DNA from 3 places in the Bifidobacterium sp. UTCIF-1 genome. Region 3 is predicted to be linked to each of the others. Evidence: riboswitches for the same ligand, from Rfam matches in the RefSeq annotation. Region 3 holds a riboswitch; each other region holds the start of a gene.
The links. A riboswitch is a leader RNA that binds a small molecule or an ion and turns the genes downstream of it on or off. The one in region 3 is predicted to bind thiamine pyrophosphate.
Positions count from the first base shown of each region.

Region 1: linked by a shared signal. The riboswitch ahead of BW09_RS09780 (hydroxyethylthiazole kinase) and the one ahead of BW09_RS07015 (solute carrier family 23 protein) in region 3 are both predicted to bind thiamine pyrophosphate.
Region 2: linked by a shared signal. The riboswitch ahead of thiS (sulfur carrier protein ThiS) and the one ahead of BW09_RS07015 (solute carrier family 23 protein) in region 3 are both predicted to bind thiamine pyrophosphate.

Region 1 is NZ_JFAG01000025.1:13,119-19,180, forward strand. Features, by position in the region: gene BW09_RS09760 (peptidoglycan-binding protein) at 1-625, opposite strand, end outside; gene BW09_RS09765 (hypothetical protein) at 800-1,570, shown strand; gene BW09_RS09770 (response regulator transcription factor) at 1,649-2,347, shown strand; gene BW09_RS09775 (HAMP domain-containing sensor histidine kinase) at 2,344-3,813, shown strand; TPP riboswitch at 3,821-3,926, shown strand; gene BW09_RS09780 (hydroxyethylthiazole kinase) at 3,918-4,853, shown strand; gene thiC (phosphomethylpyrimidine synthase ThiC) at 5,046-6,062, shown strand, end outside.
Region 2 is NZ_JFAG01000001.1:76,809-82,870, forward strand. Features, by position in the region: gene BW09_RS00320 (DsrE/DsrF/DrsH-like family protein) at 1-270, opposite strand, end outside; gene thiF (thiazole biosynthesis adenylyltransferase ThiF) at 357-1,166, opposite strand; partial or broken gene BW09_RS00330 (thiazole synthase) at 1,351-1,836, opposite strand; gene BW09_RS00335 (IS110 family transposase) at 2,112-3,380, shown strand; partial or broken gene BW09_RS00340 (thiazole synthase) at 3,388-3,771, opposite strand; gene thiS (sulfur carrier protein ThiS) at 3,854-4,048, opposite strand; TPP riboswitch at 4,235-4,336, opposite strand; gene argH (argininosuccinate lyase) at 4,416-5,897, opposite strand; gene BW09_RS00355 (DEAD/DEAH box helicase family protein) at 6,014-6,062, opposite strand, start outside.
Region 3 is NZ_JFAG01000013.1:35,613-41,674, forward strand. Features, by position in the region: gene BW09_RS07005 (acyl-CoA reductase) at 1-94, opposite strand, end outside; gene BW09_RS07010 (CoF synthetase) at 78-1,220, opposite strand; partial or broken gene BW09_RS07015 (solute carrier family 23 protein) at 1,436-2,770, opposite strand; TPP riboswitch at 2,819-2,915, opposite strand; partial or broken gene BW09_RS07020 (DUF4143 domain-containing protein) at 3,153-3,635, shown strand; gene BW09_RS07025 (bacterial Ig-like domain-containing protein) at 3,844-6,062, opposite strand, start outside.

The DNA of each region.
Region 1 (6,062 bases), on a different contig from region 3:
TCGCCGCCTGCCATGAGGAGGCCGTGGCTCCGTCCTGCGGCAGCCAGATCACGTCCGCGAGCGGCAACGCGCCGTCCGAACGGACGGCGAGGTTGCCGAACAGGGCGACAACCGCCCAGTAGGTGAGGCTGGAATACTGGTCGGATTCGGGATTGGCGTTGTAGCCGAGCCGCGTCAGTTCGGCGTTGAGCGCACGCACGTCCTCGCCCACGTCGCCGGGCGCGAGATCGCGGTAGAGCGGACTTGCGGTGGCGAGCGCCACGATGGGCCTGCCGTCAACCTCGAGCGCCGCCGCACCGGAATGCAAGCCTCCGGCGGAATAGTCAGCGGTCACCGTGCCGGAGGTGTTGATGAGCACCTTGCGCGGCGCGGATACCGTGGGAACCACGGTGATCTGCCGTTTCGCGTCGTACTGCTGGGCGGCGACGGGCGCGCTGGTGATCTCGCCGGCGCGGGCCAGCACCGCCGGATGCCGGTCGGGCCGCAGGAACGCGCAGGCTCCCACGCTGATTGCCGCGGTCAGGATGACCGCTAGCAGCAGCCAAGTGACAGAGACGCGCCCACGCCGCCTGCCGCCGCCAAGTCCACTGCCGCCACCGTCGTTTCGGCTCGTTTGTCTCGCCATGATGAAGCCCCTTCCGGTTCGCCGTCCCGCCCGTCGTCTCTGCCATTTCGGGTACTGCCATGGTCCCACCGGCATGCTCGCAAAGTCAGGCGAAAGTCAGACACCGGCTTCCTAGAATGGGACATACGGATTGGATTGGCGGGGCGCGAATCGCCCGCAAACAAGGGGGTTTCGATGGCATGGTTGAACGGAAGGCCGCGCATCGCCGCGACCGTGATGCTGACGATGGCGCTGGCCTTGGGACTCGCGGGATGCGCGGTCCCGGGAATCTCCGGCGACGGAAAGCCAGGGACGTCGAACGCCGCCGGAACCGGTGATACGTCCGCACAGCAGGGCCCGGCGTCCACCTTGTATGAGGCGGACGAGAACGGACGTCTGGCAAGTTCACTGCCCGCATACATCGACGAGGTGCTCAACGATCCGTACGTGGACGACTACGAGCGTCCCATCCTCGAGCAGGCCAAGAAGGAGGGGCGAGTCTCCACCGCCGCGTATGAGAAGGTCTGGTCGGACTACAAGACCTGTATGATCGACCGCGGATTCAAGGAGCCGAAGCTCGAACGGTTCCCGAACGGCATGATGGACATCATGAGCCACATGCCGGGCACCGACGCCCAGGAGGAGGCATGGAAGGACGCCTACACCGATTGCTATCTGCGATTCGATCATGTGCAAAGGCTGTACGGGCAGCAGCAGGGCAACCCGAATCTCTATGCGAATGTGGAGGAGGCGGTCGTCGACTGCATGAAACGCGAAGGTGTGGTGCCCGCGAGCTATACGGTCAAAGACTTCAATGACGGGCAGACCCTGCTCCAGACTGAGGGCTTTACGGATGCAAAGGACAAGCTCGGCTACGACTTCAACGACTCGCGCGTGCACGGCTGCAAGGCGGCGCAGGGCTGGTCATCAAGCAGCACCGACGACCCCGTGGAGTACATCTGGTAGAGGTCGGCATATCGGCAATCGGGGCAATCAGTGCGGGAACCCGGCACGGGGAATGACCGGATCGTGAGGCTGCGGGAGATGGCGGGGATACTGATCGTCGAGGACAACACTGGCATGGTCGCCTCGCTCGACGACGCGCTGCGGCATGAGGGGTACCGCACTTGGACGGCAGGGACCGGCGTCGAGGCGCTGGAGTTGCTCGCCGCGCACCGGGAGGACATCGACGTGGTGCTGCTCGACCGCGATCTGCCCGTCATGTCCGGCGACACGGTGATGACGACGATCCGTTCGATGGGCATCGACGTGAGCGTGCTCATGGTCACCGCCTCCAGCAGCCTCGAGGACCGCGTGGAGGGGCTGGACCTCGGCGCGGACGACTATCTGACCAAACCGTTCGCCTTCCGGGAGCTGTCGGCCCGCATCCGCGCGTTGCTGCGGCACGATTCGCGCCATCGCGGGCCTTTCGGCGGCGGCCCCGGTCCGGACTCCGGAACCGGACCCTCCCCGCTCATGATCGATTGCGAACGTCGGCTCGCGTACTGGCATGAGACCCCGCTGAACCTGACGGCCAAGGAATTCGCGGTGCTGTGGCATCTGGACGAGGCGGACGGCGGATGGGTCGGTCTCGACGAGCTCATCGCCGCCGTCTGGCCGAACGGTTCGGCCAGCACGGGCGCAGCGAAAACCGTCATCTACACGCTGCGGCAGAAAATCGAGCACGCCGGCGGACGCGGGGCCATCGAATCGGCCCGCGGGAAAGGGTACCGGCTGCCATGAGCGAACATCACGGTCACGAGCATCGCGAGCGCCACCGCCTGCGTATGCGGTTGGTTCCCCGCACCTTCCGAGGCAAGATCGCGCTGGCCATCGGTCTGCTGGTAGCGGTGTTCCTAGGAATCGCGCTGGCGTTGCAGGCCATGTTCTTCAGTCGCATCTACGACCGGTCATCCTACCGGCTGTATCAGGTGGCACAAGGCTCCACGCTGCCTGCACCCGAGAACGGCGAGCTCTATGTATCGACCACCGGCTGCTATTACACCGATCACGCGGTAGGCTGCGGGCCGATGACGCCCGGCTCGATCATGGAGATCAGCGATGCGGACATGCGCAAGCCCCTGATGCAGAGCGCCATGTGGTTCTCGCTGGCGCTGTTCGCCGCGTTCGCCATACTGGCCATGATCATGGCGTGGCTCATCTCGCGGCGGCTGGCCGGACGCATCTCGTCGCTGGGGGCGCAGATGCAGCGGCTCGACCCTGCCGAACCGGGTGGGCGCGTGACGCTGGCGGGGTCCGACGAGGTGACCGACCTGGCTGGGGACGTGAACACCATGCTGGAACGTATCGAGCGCGCGGCGGCCATGCAACGGCAGTTCATCGCGAACGCGTCGCACGAGCTGCGCACACCGATCGCGGTGATCGAGACCAGTCTGGACGCGCCGCTGAGTCAGGGCCGCTTCCCCGATGATGTGGCGCCCGCGGTGCGGCGTGCGCTCGACGCCGACCGGAACGCCGCCGATCTGGTGGAGGGGCTGTTGGCGCTGTCGCGCGTGCAGAACATGGCGTTGCATCACGGCGACGCGGAGCCGCCGGAAACGTCGCTCGGGGATGCGGCGGAACACGCGCTGGACGTCTCGTGGGATGCGATCGAGGCTCGTGGATTGAATGTGCGCACCGACATCGACCGGTCGGTGCGGGTGCGGGCAGACGAGACGATGCTCACGCTGCTGGTCGGCAATCTCGTGCGCAATGCGGTGGTGCATAACGTGGAATGTGGGGATATCACCGTCATCGTGCGTACGGTGAGCGGCGTAGTGGACGACGGCACGGTGAGTGGCGATACTGCGGACAGCAGCACGGGGGACGGCTACGCGGAGCTGTTGGTGGAGAACAGCACAGAAACGGGTGCCGATGGCGAGACCATCGGCGATACGACCGTCAGCGATGGGATCACCGGCGACAACGCCGCGCATGATTCCGGCGAATCCGGTGAATCCAGCGAGCCCGGTGATTTCCCCGATGCCGGCCTGCTCTCCGATTCCAGCGACTTGAACGACTTGCTCGTCCCCTTCCACCGGGGCGCGGCCTCACGATTGGAAAACTGCCCCGGCAACGGATTGGGTCTGTCCATCGTCAAAGAGATCGCGGATTTATACCATGCCGAGCTGCGACTCGCCAGACCTGAAGCGGGCAGATTCGCCGTTTCTGTGCGATTTTGTAACAAATATGTCCATGTTGGAGCATAACGTCGGCAACGTAATGCAGGGGAACCCGTGGCGACACGGGTTGAGAATGGCCACGGCCTGACCCTTAGAACCTGTTGGTTAAGACCATCGTAGGGAGCAGTGATATGAGCGATGATTCGCACCCATCATGTTGCACCGGCGCACATGGTGTAGTAAATGATGCACATGTACACGACCATGACGACGAGTTCGCCTCGCTGCGCCACGACATCGCGCAGGCAGTACGGGATGTGAAGGCCAAGACGCCGCTGGCGCAGTCGTTCACGAACTTCGTGACCATCAATCTGGTGGCCAACGCGCAGCTCGCAGCCGGCGGCACGGCGGCCATGAGCTTCCTGCCGGACGATGTCATCGACACGGCCTCCATCTCCGGTGCCGATTACATCAACGTGGGCACGTTGCTGCCCTTCTATGCTGATGCGCTGCCGCAGATCGCGCGCGCCTTCCACAAGTCCGCCCACCCGTGGGTACTGGACCCGGTGGCGGCGGGCATCGGACGGACGCGCACCGAAATCCTGCGCGCCTTCCGCGCCACGCCGCCGACCATCGTGCGCGGCAACGCCTCCGAAATCATCGCGCTGGCCGACATGTGGGGGCTGAATCAGGCCAACGGCAACAATCCGGAAACCCGTCCCGCCGGCGTCGAATCGGTGGATGAGGTGGACGCCGCCGTCGAACCGGCGAAGCGACTGGCCCGGTTCCTCGCCGCCTCGGCTCCCGCCGGCAAGGCGGCCGTGGCCGTCTCGGGCGCGGTGGACCTCGTGACCGACGGCGAGCATGTCTACCGCTTGCCGGGAGGCAGCGCGCTGATGTCCAAGATCACCGGCGCCGGCTGCTCGTTGGGCGGTGTGACCGCCACGTATCTGGCCGTCGCCGAGCCGTTGACCGCAGCCCTTGCGGCAACCCTGCTGTACAACCGTGCTGGCGAGATCGCCGAGGCCAAGGCCGACGGACCGGGCTCGTTCCAAGTGCATCTGCTGGATGCGCTGTGGAATCTCACGCCCGAGCAGGTGGCGGCATCGGCGATTGTGGCGCAATGAACCGTGTGGTCTCGTACCTATTGTCTCTCCCTCAGTCTCGCTACGCGAGACAGCTCCCTCATCAGAGGGAGCCGAGAAACGTGAGATCGCGGAACGCCCAAGACTTCCTCATCAGAGGGAGCCGAGAAACGCCATTCTTCCCCGGATACACAACAAGACTTCCTTAATTAACCCAACACCAAGGAACACCAAATGAACAACGAATACCCATACGCCTCCATGCGCGACTCGTTCGACCTGTCCGCGTACTTCGTAGTCGGCCCTGAGGATTGCAAGGGCCGCCCGCTCACCGACGTGGTCGATCAGGCCCTGCGCGGCGGCGCGACCTTCATCCAACTGCGCGCCAAGAAGGCGGACGCCTCAGAACTGACCGCCATGGCCCAGGACATCGCGCAGATCATCGAGGACAACAACAAGTCCGACTCCGTGGCCTTCGTAATCGACGACCGCGCTGATGTGGTCTGGCAGGCCCGCCGCAAGGGCATCAAGGTGGACGGCGTGCACATCGGCCAGACCGACATGGAGCCGCGCGAGGCCCGCGCCCTGCTCGGCGACGAGGCGATCGTGGGTCTTTCCGCCGAGACCGAAAGCCTCGTCAAGCTCATCAACGAGCTGCCCGATGGCTGCATCGACTACATCGGCGCCGGCCCGCTGCACGTCTCCAAGACCAAGCCCGAGGCTTCGGTCGGCGGCAACGACGGTTCCGGCAAGACGCTTGACGACAAGCAGATCAACACCATCTGCGCGGCCTGCGACTTCCCAGTGGTCGTGGGTGGCGGTGTGACCGCGGCCGACATGGCCATGCTGGCGGGTACCAAGGCCGCCGGCTGGTTCGCCGTCTCCGCCATCGCCGGCGCCGATGACCCGGAGGCCGCCACCCGCGCGATGGTCGAGGGTTGGAAGGCCGTGCGCGGCGAGAAGAGGCACGGCTACGCCAAGCGCATCGTGACTCACACCCCGGCCGCCGACACGCAGGCCGCGCAGGAGGGCACCGCCCCGGCAGGTGCCGAGGCCACCGAGAAGAAGTTCACCAACGCCAAGGAGGCCAAGGCCGCGCAGAAGCTCGCCAAGCAGCAGCGCGTGGACATCGCCGCCCGCGGCTCCAAGCAGCGCGACAAGGCGCACATCCGCAAGACCAAGCCGGTGCATTTCGAAAACCAGTTCGGCTCTTACGACCTCGAGGTGCCGTACACCGAGATCAAGCTGTCC
Region 2 (6,062 bases), on a different contig from region 3:
CAAGATCTCGCATACCTGCGCACTCCAGTCTCCCACCCTGCAGAAGACGACCACCGGCTTGGATTTCGGAATGTCGCTCAGCGCATTGCCGATGTGTCCGATGTTCTCGAACGGGATGTTGATCGCTCCGGCAATCGGGTGCACCAGCACTTCATCCGGATCGCGCAGATCCAGAAGCGTGACCGAGGATGTGTCGAGATGTGCGAATTCGTTCGCGTCAATGTGCCGGTAGTCGTCGGCATCATGATTGTGCTTCAAGGTGATGGTCATGGTTTCCCCTTCCGAAATGGCCTTTCCCGATGGCCGTGCGGACGAGCCTATACGGCCGTCCTGTTCGATGGTTTCGATGGTGCGGTTCAGATGGCGCAGGCCGGCTGGACGTAGTTGGCCGGATCGAGCGTGGTGATGGTCGGATGGTCGCCGCACACCGGGCAGTCCGGCACATGCGAGGGCAGCAGCACACGGCGGATGTTCATCGTCAGCGCATCGACGGTGAGCATGCGGCCCACCAGCGGCTCCCCCACGCCGACGATGAGTTTGGCGGCTTCAGTGGCTTCAAGGCTGCCGACCACGCCGACCACGGCACCCAGCACACCGGCCTCCTTACAGGTCGGAATCTCACCCGCTGCGGGCATGTCGCGGAAAATGCAGCGGTAGCAGGGGCCTTCGCCTGGCACGACATCCATCACCTGACCGGCGAACCCGACCACGCCGGCGTGAATGAACGGCTTGCCGGACAGCACGCAGGCGTCGTTGATGAGGAATTTCGCCGCGAAATTGTCCGTGGCGTCAATCACCAGATCATATGGCTTAATCAGCGATGCGATGTTGCTGGCGTCAACCAATTCCTGATGGGTTTCAACCGTTACGTCCGGGTTGAGCTCACGGATGGCGGCTGCCGCCGACTCCACTTTGGGGGTGCCGACTGCGGCAGTGGTGTGGATGATCTGACGCTGAAGATTGCTCAGATCGACCACATCACCGTCCACGAGTCCGATGCGTCCCACGCCTGCAGCCGCCAGATACAGGGCTGCTGGTGAACCGAGTCCGCCCGCGCCGATGATGAGCACGCTGGCGGCAAGCAGCCTCTTCTGCCCCTTGACGCCCACACCCTTCAAAATGAGGTGACGGGAGTATCGTTCGAGCTGTTCGTCAGATAATGCCATGTTTTCTCCATAATCCTGACTCCCTCAAGCGAGGAAGCCCACACCTCGCCCCCAAGCGAGAGAAACTGCGACGCCAGACCCCCGCTCGATTCCCCTCACTTGAGGGAACCGCGACGCCAGACCCCTCACTCGGCTCCCCTCTTCTGGGGGGAGCCGGACGGACCGAAGGGAGTCATTCCCGATATCAGTGCAGATACCCCGTAGTCGGGCTGGACGGCACGGCCTGCCCTTCGGTCACCTTGCCGAGACCGGACAGGTAGGCTGCACGGCCGGCGTTGATGGCGTTCTTGAACGCCTCGGCCATCAGAGGAATATTGCCCGCCGAGGCCACTGCGGTGTACGCCATGACGGCGTCCGCGCCCATCTCCATCGCGTCGCACGCCTGACTCGGACGACCGATGCCGGCGTCGATGATCACCGGCACATTGGCGTTGGCGATGATGATCTCGATGAAATCGCGCATACGCAGTCCCATATTGGAGCCGATGAGCGAACCGAGCGGCATGACCGCGGCAGCACCGGCCTCCTCGAGCTGACGTGCGGCGATGGGGTCCGGGAACATGTACGGCATGACGACGAACCCTTCCTTGGCCAGCATTTCGGTGGCGCGAATGGTTTCGGCGTTGTCCGGCAGCAGGTATTTGGTCTCATGCTCGATTTCGACTTTGACGTTGATAATGGTTATGCCGGTTTAGCTGGCCGGTGATAATGGAAGTGGCGGCCTGGCGGTGACCCCAAACTTGACTGACGGCCCCGGCTAGCGGGGCCTGTCCTTATTTTGATTTGTCCCGCCCGGCCACCGACCCGGAGGCGCATGGCGCATGACCTCATAGGAGCGTGGACGCTCCATCGGATCCCTGCAAGAACCATGGTAGCGTGTCCCGTCAACGTCCTGTCTGGGCCGGAACGCCCCGGGAAGGCAACGAACCGACGAAGGAGACGACGATGGAGCCGCCGACCACGGTCATCGCCGGCGTGGACACCCATGCCGACACCCACACCCTCGCCCTGCTCGACACGAACGGCAGGGTCATTTCCACCGAAACGTTCGAGACCAGCCCGGACGGATACGGACGCCTGATCGACGCCCTCGGCAAGCCCTCACGCTGTGCCGGAATTGGCGTGGAGGGCACGAACTCGTTCGGCGCGGCGCTGGCCAGACGGCTCTCGGCCGGAGGGTTCCCCGTATACGAGGTGCTCAGGCCGAACCGCGGCGTGCGACGCAAGGACGGGAAATCCGATCCCATCGACGCGATCGCCGCCGCGCGCGGCGTGCTCGCCGGCGAAGCGACGAGCCTGCCGAAAAGCTCGGACGGCTGGGTCGAGGCGCTACGGCACCTGAACGCGGAACGCTCCCAGCTGGTCGCGGCGATGACCATGCTGGCCAACTCCACCGGAGGCCTGCTGGTCACCGCCCCCGAACCGGTCAGGGAACGATACCGGGGGCTGCGCACCGAGACCCGCATGAACCACCTTGCCTCATGCCGGCCGTCAGGAGGCCTCGTCGCACACAGCGTGCTCACCGCGCTCAAAAGCGCCGCCAAGGCGTGGAAAACACTCAAGGAGCAGGCCGACCTGCTCGAGGAACGCATGCGCCGCATCCTCGAGGCCAACGCGCGTCCCCTGCTCGACATCTACTGCGCCGGCACCATCACTGCGGCCACGATCGCCATCGTCGCCGGGGACAACCCCGAACGCATCCGCGACGAGGCTGCGTTCGCCAAACTCTGCGGCGCGTGCCCCATCCCCGCGTCCAGCGGCAAAACCAACCGCCACAGGCTCAACCGGGGCGGCAACAGGCAAGGCAACATGGCGCTGCACCGCATCGCCATCGTCAGACTCAGATACCACCAGCCAACCCGCGACTACGTGTCAAAGAAAACCAGGGAAGGCAAAAGCAAACTCGAAATCATCCGCTGCCTCAAACGCTACATCGCCCGCGAAGCGTACAAGGCGCTTCTCGCCATACGCAACGGCAACGCAGGACAACGAGAAACACCGCGGGAACGCGGCGCGCGACTACGCCGTCTGCGCACGAGCCACGGCATCACGCAGCAACAGGTCGGCGAGGCATTGGCCGTACCCTCCAGCAGAATCAGCGAAATCGAACGCGGGACCCGCAACCTGCCCGAACTCGAACAACGCGCCACCCAATGGATACACTCCATCACCACCCCGACGACACAACACTCTCAACCATTTGACAATAAATAGGAGCATCGAAATCGGTGTGGCACACCTCTCGTGCGAGACGCGCGATGCGCACGGCCTCCTCGGCGTTGCGCGCGCCGGAGGTGTTCGGCAGCAGTGTGATGCCTTCGGGGATGTAGTCGAGCACGCTGTTCTCGGTGGTCTGGGCACGGCGCAATGCCATGGTGACGATCTGCGTGCCGGCGTGCTCGACGGTGGCCTTGATGAGGTTCAGGTCGTAACGACCGGAGCCCAGAATGAACCGGGACTCGAATTCATGGCCGCCGAGATTGAGAGGTTTGTCTTCGACCGGCAGCATCGGCGCTGCGGTGCCGACCGGATTGACGACCTTGGGCTGCGGCGGCAACGGCGTAGCTTCGACGGATGCTTCGGTGACCGGATTGATATTGCTCATGATGTTCCCTTCATTGGATTGATGATGTTTCCGGCTCTCCTTGTCACTGGAGGCCAATGGAGCCGACGGGTGAAGCGCGAAGTCAGCCACCCTGCACGAACTGCACGATCTCCATGACGCATTGGTCGTCGAGCATGGTTCCGGCACGTTTCTCGCGTGGGATAATCTCGCCATTGAGTTCGATGGCCACACGCTCGGCGCGGAATCCATGCGTTTCGAGATAGTCGGCCACACTGACCGGCTGCTCGAGCTTGACCTGCTCTCCGTTGACCTGCATTGCGGTCCCCTTTCCGAATACTAAAAAAGGGCGCACGAAACGAACCGTACCGTAAGTGGTGCGCCCATTCATGAACCCTGTCATGCGACCGCCAGCCTGTTTTTCGGCGCATTGGCTACGCCAACAAACAGCCTGTACGGCTTAGTTGTGTTCACGGAAACTGAAGACTGCTACGGGCAACTTGGCAAACCGCTCAACAACGATTCCTTACGGCGGCATGACCCGCGTCAAGTTCCCCGGTCGAAGCTGGCGCTTCCTCTCAGCCTTTCGGCTCCCGTTCGTTACAGTTGCCCAGTGTAGAGACCCTCTGTGACATATGGACAAATGAAAAAGCTCCCCTCTCGCGCGAGGGGGAGCCGTATGGCACTCAGAACGTGCCGGGCGCCTTGTAGGCGGAGCCGTCCGACGTGGAAGCCGGGAAGAGCTTGAGCTCCTCGACCTGCGCCTTGGCATCGGCGATCTGCTCGCGCACGCGACCGTAGGCGGTGCCTCCCTTGCCGTTGCGGGAGTCCACAGAACCGTGGCTGGAGAGCACCTGACGCACGCCCGGGGCCTTATCGGCAGGCAGGAATGCGGCGAAGGTGTCGATGAAGTCCTCGTCGGTCAGGTCCCAGAGCTCCTGGCCGCGACCTTCGGCGATCTTGACGCATGCGCCGGAGAGCTCGTGGGCATGGCGGAACGGCACGCCGTTCTTGACCAGCCATTCGGCGATGTCGGTGGCCAGTGCGAAGCCGGTGGGAGCCTCGGCTTCAAGACGGTCGGCGTCAAAGCGCATGGTGCGAACCATACCGGTGAAGGCGGGCAGCAGCACCTCCAGCGTGTCGACCTGATCGAACACGGCTTCCTTGTCTTCCTGCAGGTCGCGCGCGTATGCGGTCGGCAGGCCCTTCAACGTGGCCAGCAGACCGGTGAGATCGCCGATGAGACGGCCGGACTTGCCGCGGGCCAGCTCGGCGATGTCCGGGTTCTTCTTCTGCGGCATGATGGAGGAGCCTGTGGAATAGGCGTCATCAAGGCGCACGAACGCGAATTCCTGCGTGTTCCAGATGATGATCTCCTCAGAGAGACGGGAGATGTCCACGCCGGTCATGGCGGCGACGAACGCGAATTCGGCCACGAGGTCGCGCGCGGCAGTGCCGTCGATGGAGTTGTCGGTCACGCGGGAGAATCCGAGCTCGCGGGCTACGGCCTCCGGGTCGAGGCCAAGCGTGTTGCCGGCGAGCGCGCCGGAGCCGTACGGGGAGGCGTTGATGCGCTTGTCCCAGTCGATGAGGCGCTGCACGTCGCGGATGAGAGGCCAGGCGTGGGCCATGAGCTGGTGGGCCAGCAGCACCGGCTGGGCGTGCTGCATGTGGGTGCGTCCGGGCATCACGGTACGGCCGGCCTTTTCGCTCTGTTCGATGAGCGCGTTGACAAGGTCGAGCAGGAGCCCTGCGATCACGCGGGAGTGGCGGCGCAACCACATGCGGATCAGGCAGGCAATCTGATCGTTGCGTGAGCGTCCGGCGCGAAGCTTGCCGCCGAGCTCGTCACCGGCAATGTCGATCAGGCCGCGTTCGAGCGCGGTGGCCTCGTCCTCATCGTCTTCGATGGGTGCGAAGGAGCCGTCGTCCACCCGGCGCTGCAGGGTGTCGAGCGCATCTTCCATGCGCTGAAGCTCGTCAGCGGTCAGAAGTCCGGCGCGGCCGAGCGCGCGGGCGTGGGCTCGCGAGCCGGCGATGTCATCGTCCGCGAGGCGCCAGTCGAACTGGGTGGACTTGGACAGGCGGGCCAGCTCGGGCGAGGGGCCGGAGGTGAAGCGGCCGCCCCACAGGGCGAGGTGTTCGGACTGCTGGTTGGATTCGGTCATGCGTTACTCCTTCGCGTTCCTGCGCGTCATGCGATATCCCGGGGGGGGAATGCGCGTGCGTGCACGATGGCGCACTTTACATGCATTCATATGGTTTGCGACTGTCTGTCAGAGTATCAGCGTTGGGCTACATCACGCGGCGTATCGTCCGATTCCTCCTCGCCT
Region 3 (6,062 bases):
CGTTCACGCCCAGCGCGGAATCACCCATAACAGAGCCGCCGACAGCGGAATCACCTATAGAGTAGCCGCCCATAGCCTCACCCGCGGTTGGCACTGATGACCTCGTCCACCGCAATCGAGCATCCGCGGGCCTCGGCACCCTTCGCCCTGCCCTGCAGCAGGAATCCGTCCGGCGTGCGGTGGCCAAGGTCCTCGGTCAGGATGCCGATGCAGGAGTTCCAGTTGGCCAGGTCGTAGTGGGCGATTACGCCGGTCTCGCCGTCCTTGACGGGCGTCAGCGTGTTCGGATCCAGGAACACCGTGCGCACCCATGCGGGGTTCGCCTTGAGATAATTGCTGGTGCCGTCCGTGTACCAGGACAGGATGTTCTGGTCGTAGATCTGGGAGCTGAGCTCGGTCATGCCGTACATGTTGACGCAATGGTGGCGCGGCACGCCCAACGTCTGCTCCAGTTCGGCGAGCATCTGGTCTTCGGTGATGTCGCGCTTGGTGCTCTTGAATCCGCCGGTATCGAACAGGCGGCTGTCGGCGGCCAAGGCGAACGTCAGGTCGTGCTCGTGCAGGTAGTCGAGCAGATACAGGTAGGACGACGAAACGCCCATCAGCATGACCGGCTCGTTGTCGGCCACTGCGCGGTTCAGGAAGTCGATGATGCCGTCGAATTTGAGTCCGTGCTCGTCGAAGTAGATGCCGCTGCCCTCGCTGCCGCATTGTTCCACGGCCTTGGTGAGGTAGCGGGAGAGCGACGAGTTCTGGTTCATGTCCCACGCGGGGGAGATCACGGCGATGCGGATGCGTTCGCGGTCCGGCATGATGAAATGGCGGAACGGCACGATCATCGACTCATCCCACACTTCCAGGTCCGGGTGGAAGTTGCGGCCACGCATCGCCCCGCCGTGCGTGGTGCCGCTGGTCATGAACACCGCTTCGCACTGGTCGGTGGGGAGGGTGGACAGGGTGAGGTGCTTGAATCCGTCCACTGGCATCGGCGGAATCTCCCGCCAGTCGCGCAACGAGGCGGGCGTGATGCGCTTTGCCGCGCAATACCGGCGATACGGCAAGTCATACGTGTACTGGTATGTGAACACGTCGCGGGCCAAGTCGTCGAACGCCTCGTCCGGTGCCTGCTCGCAGCCGTAGGTGTGGATGAAATCGAGAATCTCCTGTTTGATACGGCCCGCGTCGGCCTTCACATCGGTCCCGCCAGTCATTGCAGTCATTGATCTGCTCCCCTCCGATTCCGCTGAATAGTCTGAATCCTGATATGCATTATTGTTCGCTGAACTCAGTCCCGCTTGGCGACGTTCGAGTTATCCACAACATTTGTGGATGGCGCGACTGCAGTAGCCTTCGCTACGTTCACAGTGGCCTCAGCACCGTTCGCAGCAGCATCCGCTACGTTCGCAGCAGCCTCTGCACCGTTCGCAGTAGCCTCCGCTACATTCGCGGAAGCATTCGCAACGTTCGCGACCGGTTCAGCGGCACCCGGCGCGCGATGCCGAGCCACCAGATCCGGCAGCGCCACGAACAGCGCGTTGAGGATGATTGCGCAGAATACGCCGACCATGATGTTGTTGCCGAAGAACACGCTCGCGCCACCGGTCAGCCCGGCGAGCGCCTTCGGCAACGCGATGCCGAGTAGCAGGGACATGCCGATCACCATCTGACGGCGTTCGTCGTCGGCGACCTTGCGCAGCGTGCGGATGCCCGTCACGATCAGGCTGGCGGCAGCGGGCAGGAAGATGCCGCCGACGACCGCCGAGGGGATGACGGACAGCAGGGCGCCGGCCTTCGGCACGAAGCCGAGGATCAGCAGTAGCACTGCGGCGATGACCACAGGCGTGCGCGTGCGCAGCTTGCCTTCACCGGTCAGGTTCAGCAGACCCACGTTCTGCGGGTACGCGGTGGTCGTGAAGCCGCCGATGAGCGAGGAGATGGCGGAACCGGCCGCCTCGCCGGCCAGGCCGTAGCGCACCTGTTTGCGCTCAAGCGGGGTGCCCTGAATCTCGGAAGCCGCCTGATACACGCCCAGCGCCTCCATCACGGCGACCATGTAGGCGATGAAGAACGGTACGAAAATCTTCCAATCGAACGTAAACGGACCGTAAGGCAGGAAGGTCGGCAGACCAAGCCAGCCCTTTGATGCGACAGGGGAGAAGTCCACCATGCCCAGCGCGGCGGCGACCACAGTACCCACCACGAGCGCGATCAGGAAGGAGAACGATTTGAGCAGCCCCTTGCCAAGCAGGGACAGCACCAGCACGATCGCCGTGGTCAGGATGGACACGGCGAGAATGCGGGGGTCGGCGAACGTCTTGTCGCCGGGAGCGCCGCCGAGGAACTCGCTCAGCGTGAACCCGGACAGGGATACGCCCACCATGAAGATGACCACACCCGAGATCAGCGGGGAGAACAGGAACCGCATCCGTTCGATGACGCCGGTCAGGCACAGTACCAGGAACACCAGCGAGGCGATGAGGATGGACGAGCTGGCCGCGCCCAGCATGCCGGCGGTACCGGCCGCGATCATCAGCGCGTCGAACGCGGCGGACGGGCCCTGCACCACGGGCAGGCGCACCAGTCGGGTGGCCTGAATCAGCGTGACCAGACCGGAGACGATGAAGATGGCGTTGATCATGTTCGACGACAACGCGATCGGCAGGCCGATGGCGCCCGCCACGAACACCGGGTCGAGCCAGACGTTGGAGACGAACACATGCTGGAAGCCCAGCAGGACGTTTTGGGCGGTCAGTTCCTTGCGTATTGACACTTTCTTGCTTCCTCCCTCAATGCGCACACGGCTCTCGAGTCGAACGGAAGCGTCCAACCGTCGTAGTCCCTACGCGAGTATGAGCTCACAGGTTCGAAGGGTTCGGCGAATGCCGTCTCAGCCAGAGGCGCCCCTTACGAATCGGTTTCGAGGTCACCGTAGCAAACACAGCGGCTGCGAGTCAAGGAAAATCCCGCGCCGGGCCAGATTGCCGGGTTTGTCATGTCGATTGACGGGGTTGCCGGGGTTGCCGGGGTTGCCGGGTTGCCACCTCGGCTGACGGAAGTGTAACTGACGGAAGTGTAACGAATTCTGTTACAAATCCGTCAGCCAAACAAGGAAACGAAAACGGTCCAAATAAGGAAATGGAGCCTTTCGGGATGTCATCGAGGACATGCCCGCATGGAATCCGAATCTTCGTTCGAAAACCGCCATTCGATCGGCGGATACGCGGCATTTCGTCGATCCGTCCATCGCTGCGGCTGCCCTTGGTGTGAATCCTCAGGGCATTTTACGTGACTTGGAGACCTTCGGCCTACTGTTTGAAGGAATGTGCATCCGCGATCTTCGCGTCTATGCGGACGCATTGGGCGGACAGGTGTTCCACTATCGTGACAAGACCGGTTTGGAATGCGATGCCGTGGTCCATTTGCGTGACGGACGGTATGGTCTCATCGAGGTCAAACTCGGAGGAGACAAACTAACCAACGAGGGTGCCTCGAACCTGTTGAAGCTGGCCGGAAGACTGGATACCTCCAAGATGTCCGAGCCCAGCTTCCTCATGGTGCTCACCGGTACCGGAGCCTACAGCTTCACGCGTCCGGACGGAGTAATCGTCGCGCCCATCACCACATTGCGGCCATGACACGCCGCACCGGCGCCAACGGCACACGCGCATCAGCCAGATGACACGACGAGGCCGCCGTCCCTGAAGGAAAGGGACGGCGGCCTCATACATAGCACCTGCAATATGGTGCCGTACGGCACCGAGCCGGTCGGCTGTCAGCCGTACGTTTGCCGGGAACACTCGGTAGTCGATTATCGATAATCGACTGCCGAGTGCTGACTACCGGCTACCGGCGACTGCGGCGCACGGCGGCCAGCGCGATGCCCGCCACTGCCAGCAGCAGCATCGCGACAGCCACGCCGGCGACAGCGGAACCGGTATTCACCAGATTGCCGTCACCCTTGCCGTCCGACTTGTTGTTGTTCTTGTCGGACTGGTTCTGGTTGCCTTGGTTCTGGCTGCCATTGCCACCCTGGTTGCCCTGGTTGCCGTTGCCGCCATTGTCGGAACCGGCATCCTTCGCCTTGACCTTCACGGTGAAGGTGGCGGGCTTGAGATCCTTGCCCGCGTCCTTGCCGGTGTAGGTCACGGTCACCGTCACAGCGTCCGCAGCCTTGGAGGAATCGAAGCCGGTGAGCAGGTACTCGTCGGAGCCCAGCACACGGGTCTCACCATCGGACAGCTTGGCGGTCACTTCGAGGCCGGAGGCGTCGAACTTGTCGCCGACCGTGTACTCGGTCTTCGCGGGCTGCTTGGTCACGGCGATCTCATCGACCGTCGTCTCGGCAGGAGGCGTGACCGGCTTGTCCTTGACCGTCAGCTCGAAAGCGGCGGTCTTGGTGGCATCGTCCTTCAGCGCAACGGTCACGGTGACCTTGCCCGCAGCCGCGAACGGCTTGGACAGATCGACCACAACACCGGAGGCGTCCACGGCGGACAGGGTGTAGTCGCCTGCGGCAACCTCATCCGAGGTGTTGTCGGACATCAGCTTCTTGACCGTCAGACCCTTGTCCGAGAACGTCTCACCGACCGTGTACTCGACGTCGTCCGGACCGCTCACCTCAATGCCGGTCACAGTCGGCTGCGAGGGCTCGGGCTCGCCCTTGGCAGTCACCGCAGTGCCGTCGAAGATGGCGGTGTAGTCGCCCTTGGCATTGTTCGAGGTGGCGAAGATGCCCACGTCGAGCTTGTCGGCCGCATCCTCACCGAGAGTGGCAGTGCCGAGGCTCTTCCACTCGGCGGAGCCGGCGAGCTTGTAGAAGCCTTCCAGCTCGGTGGCGGAGTTACGCACCAGCTTGAACGACACCGGAGTGTCGATGGAGCTGGCGGCTTCGGCCACCTTGTCGAGTTCCTTGTCGATGAATCCGTTGTTGTTCGAATCCGTCTGGAAGAACGCACCCTTGGTGCTGGCGATCAGCAGCGCGTAGCCGTGGGCCTTGCCCTGGCCGGCCGCGCTCAGATCGTTGCGCACGATGATGCCCGCACGCGGGTCCTCGTTGCTGCCGGGCTGGGAGGAGGTGATGGTCGTCTCGATCGAGTCGCCCACACCGAGCTTGGCCGGCTGGTAGATGGTGGACAGGTTGTCCTTGTTCGTCCATGCACCGTTGTTCGAGGCGTCGGTGATGCGGAAGGAACCGGTGGCCTCACCCTGCAGGAAGGTACCGGCGTTGCCCCAGCTGGTGGTCTTCCATGGTTCGCCCACCTGCTGCGCGCCCTCGGCCGATGCGGTGAAGCGCACGGTGTAGGTGCGGGTCTGGGCCGGGTCATCCTTGGAGGCGACGGTCACGATCGCGCGGGCGGTGTTGACGTCCACGGTCACGGTCGTGTGCTCGGGGTCGGCGGCCACGGCCTTGACCGTAGGCACCTTGCCCCATGCACCGGTATCCACCGTGTAAGTGGTGGTTCCGCCGTTGAATCCGGCCACCGCAGCACCGTTGACCTCAATCGAAGCGAGGTTGAGCGGGTTGTCTGCGGACTGATCCCAGTAGCTCACATCCCAGCCGTCACCATACGTGGCGGGATCCTGGGTGGCGGGGTTCTGCATGGTCAGCGCACCGGTGGTGGCGTTGATGGAGATCGGCAGCCAGACATACGTGGAGTTGGACTTGCCGGAGTCCCAACGGTCACCGATGTAGATGAACTTGCCAGGCTGGATCTGGAACACGGACGCGGTCTGCGAGCCGAAGGTGGAACCACGGGTGTCGCCCACGGAAAGAAGGCCATCGGCACCCTCCGGCAGGCTGCCGAACGCGGTGTTCTCGTACTGGTCATCGGCCTGGACGCCGCGAATCCATGCGCCGAACACCGAGTCAGACGTGTAGTACGTCTGCTTGTTCGGGGCCCAGCCGGTGGCACCGGAGGCGATGATGTAGTACTTGCCGTTGTTCTTGAACATGGCCGGTGCCTCGAGCATGCCGCGATCCTTGACGATCACGAAGTCCTGCCCGGCGACCGGAGCGCCCTCGCCGCCGTCAGCCAGCGTGTATGGATACTCGCCGGATTCGG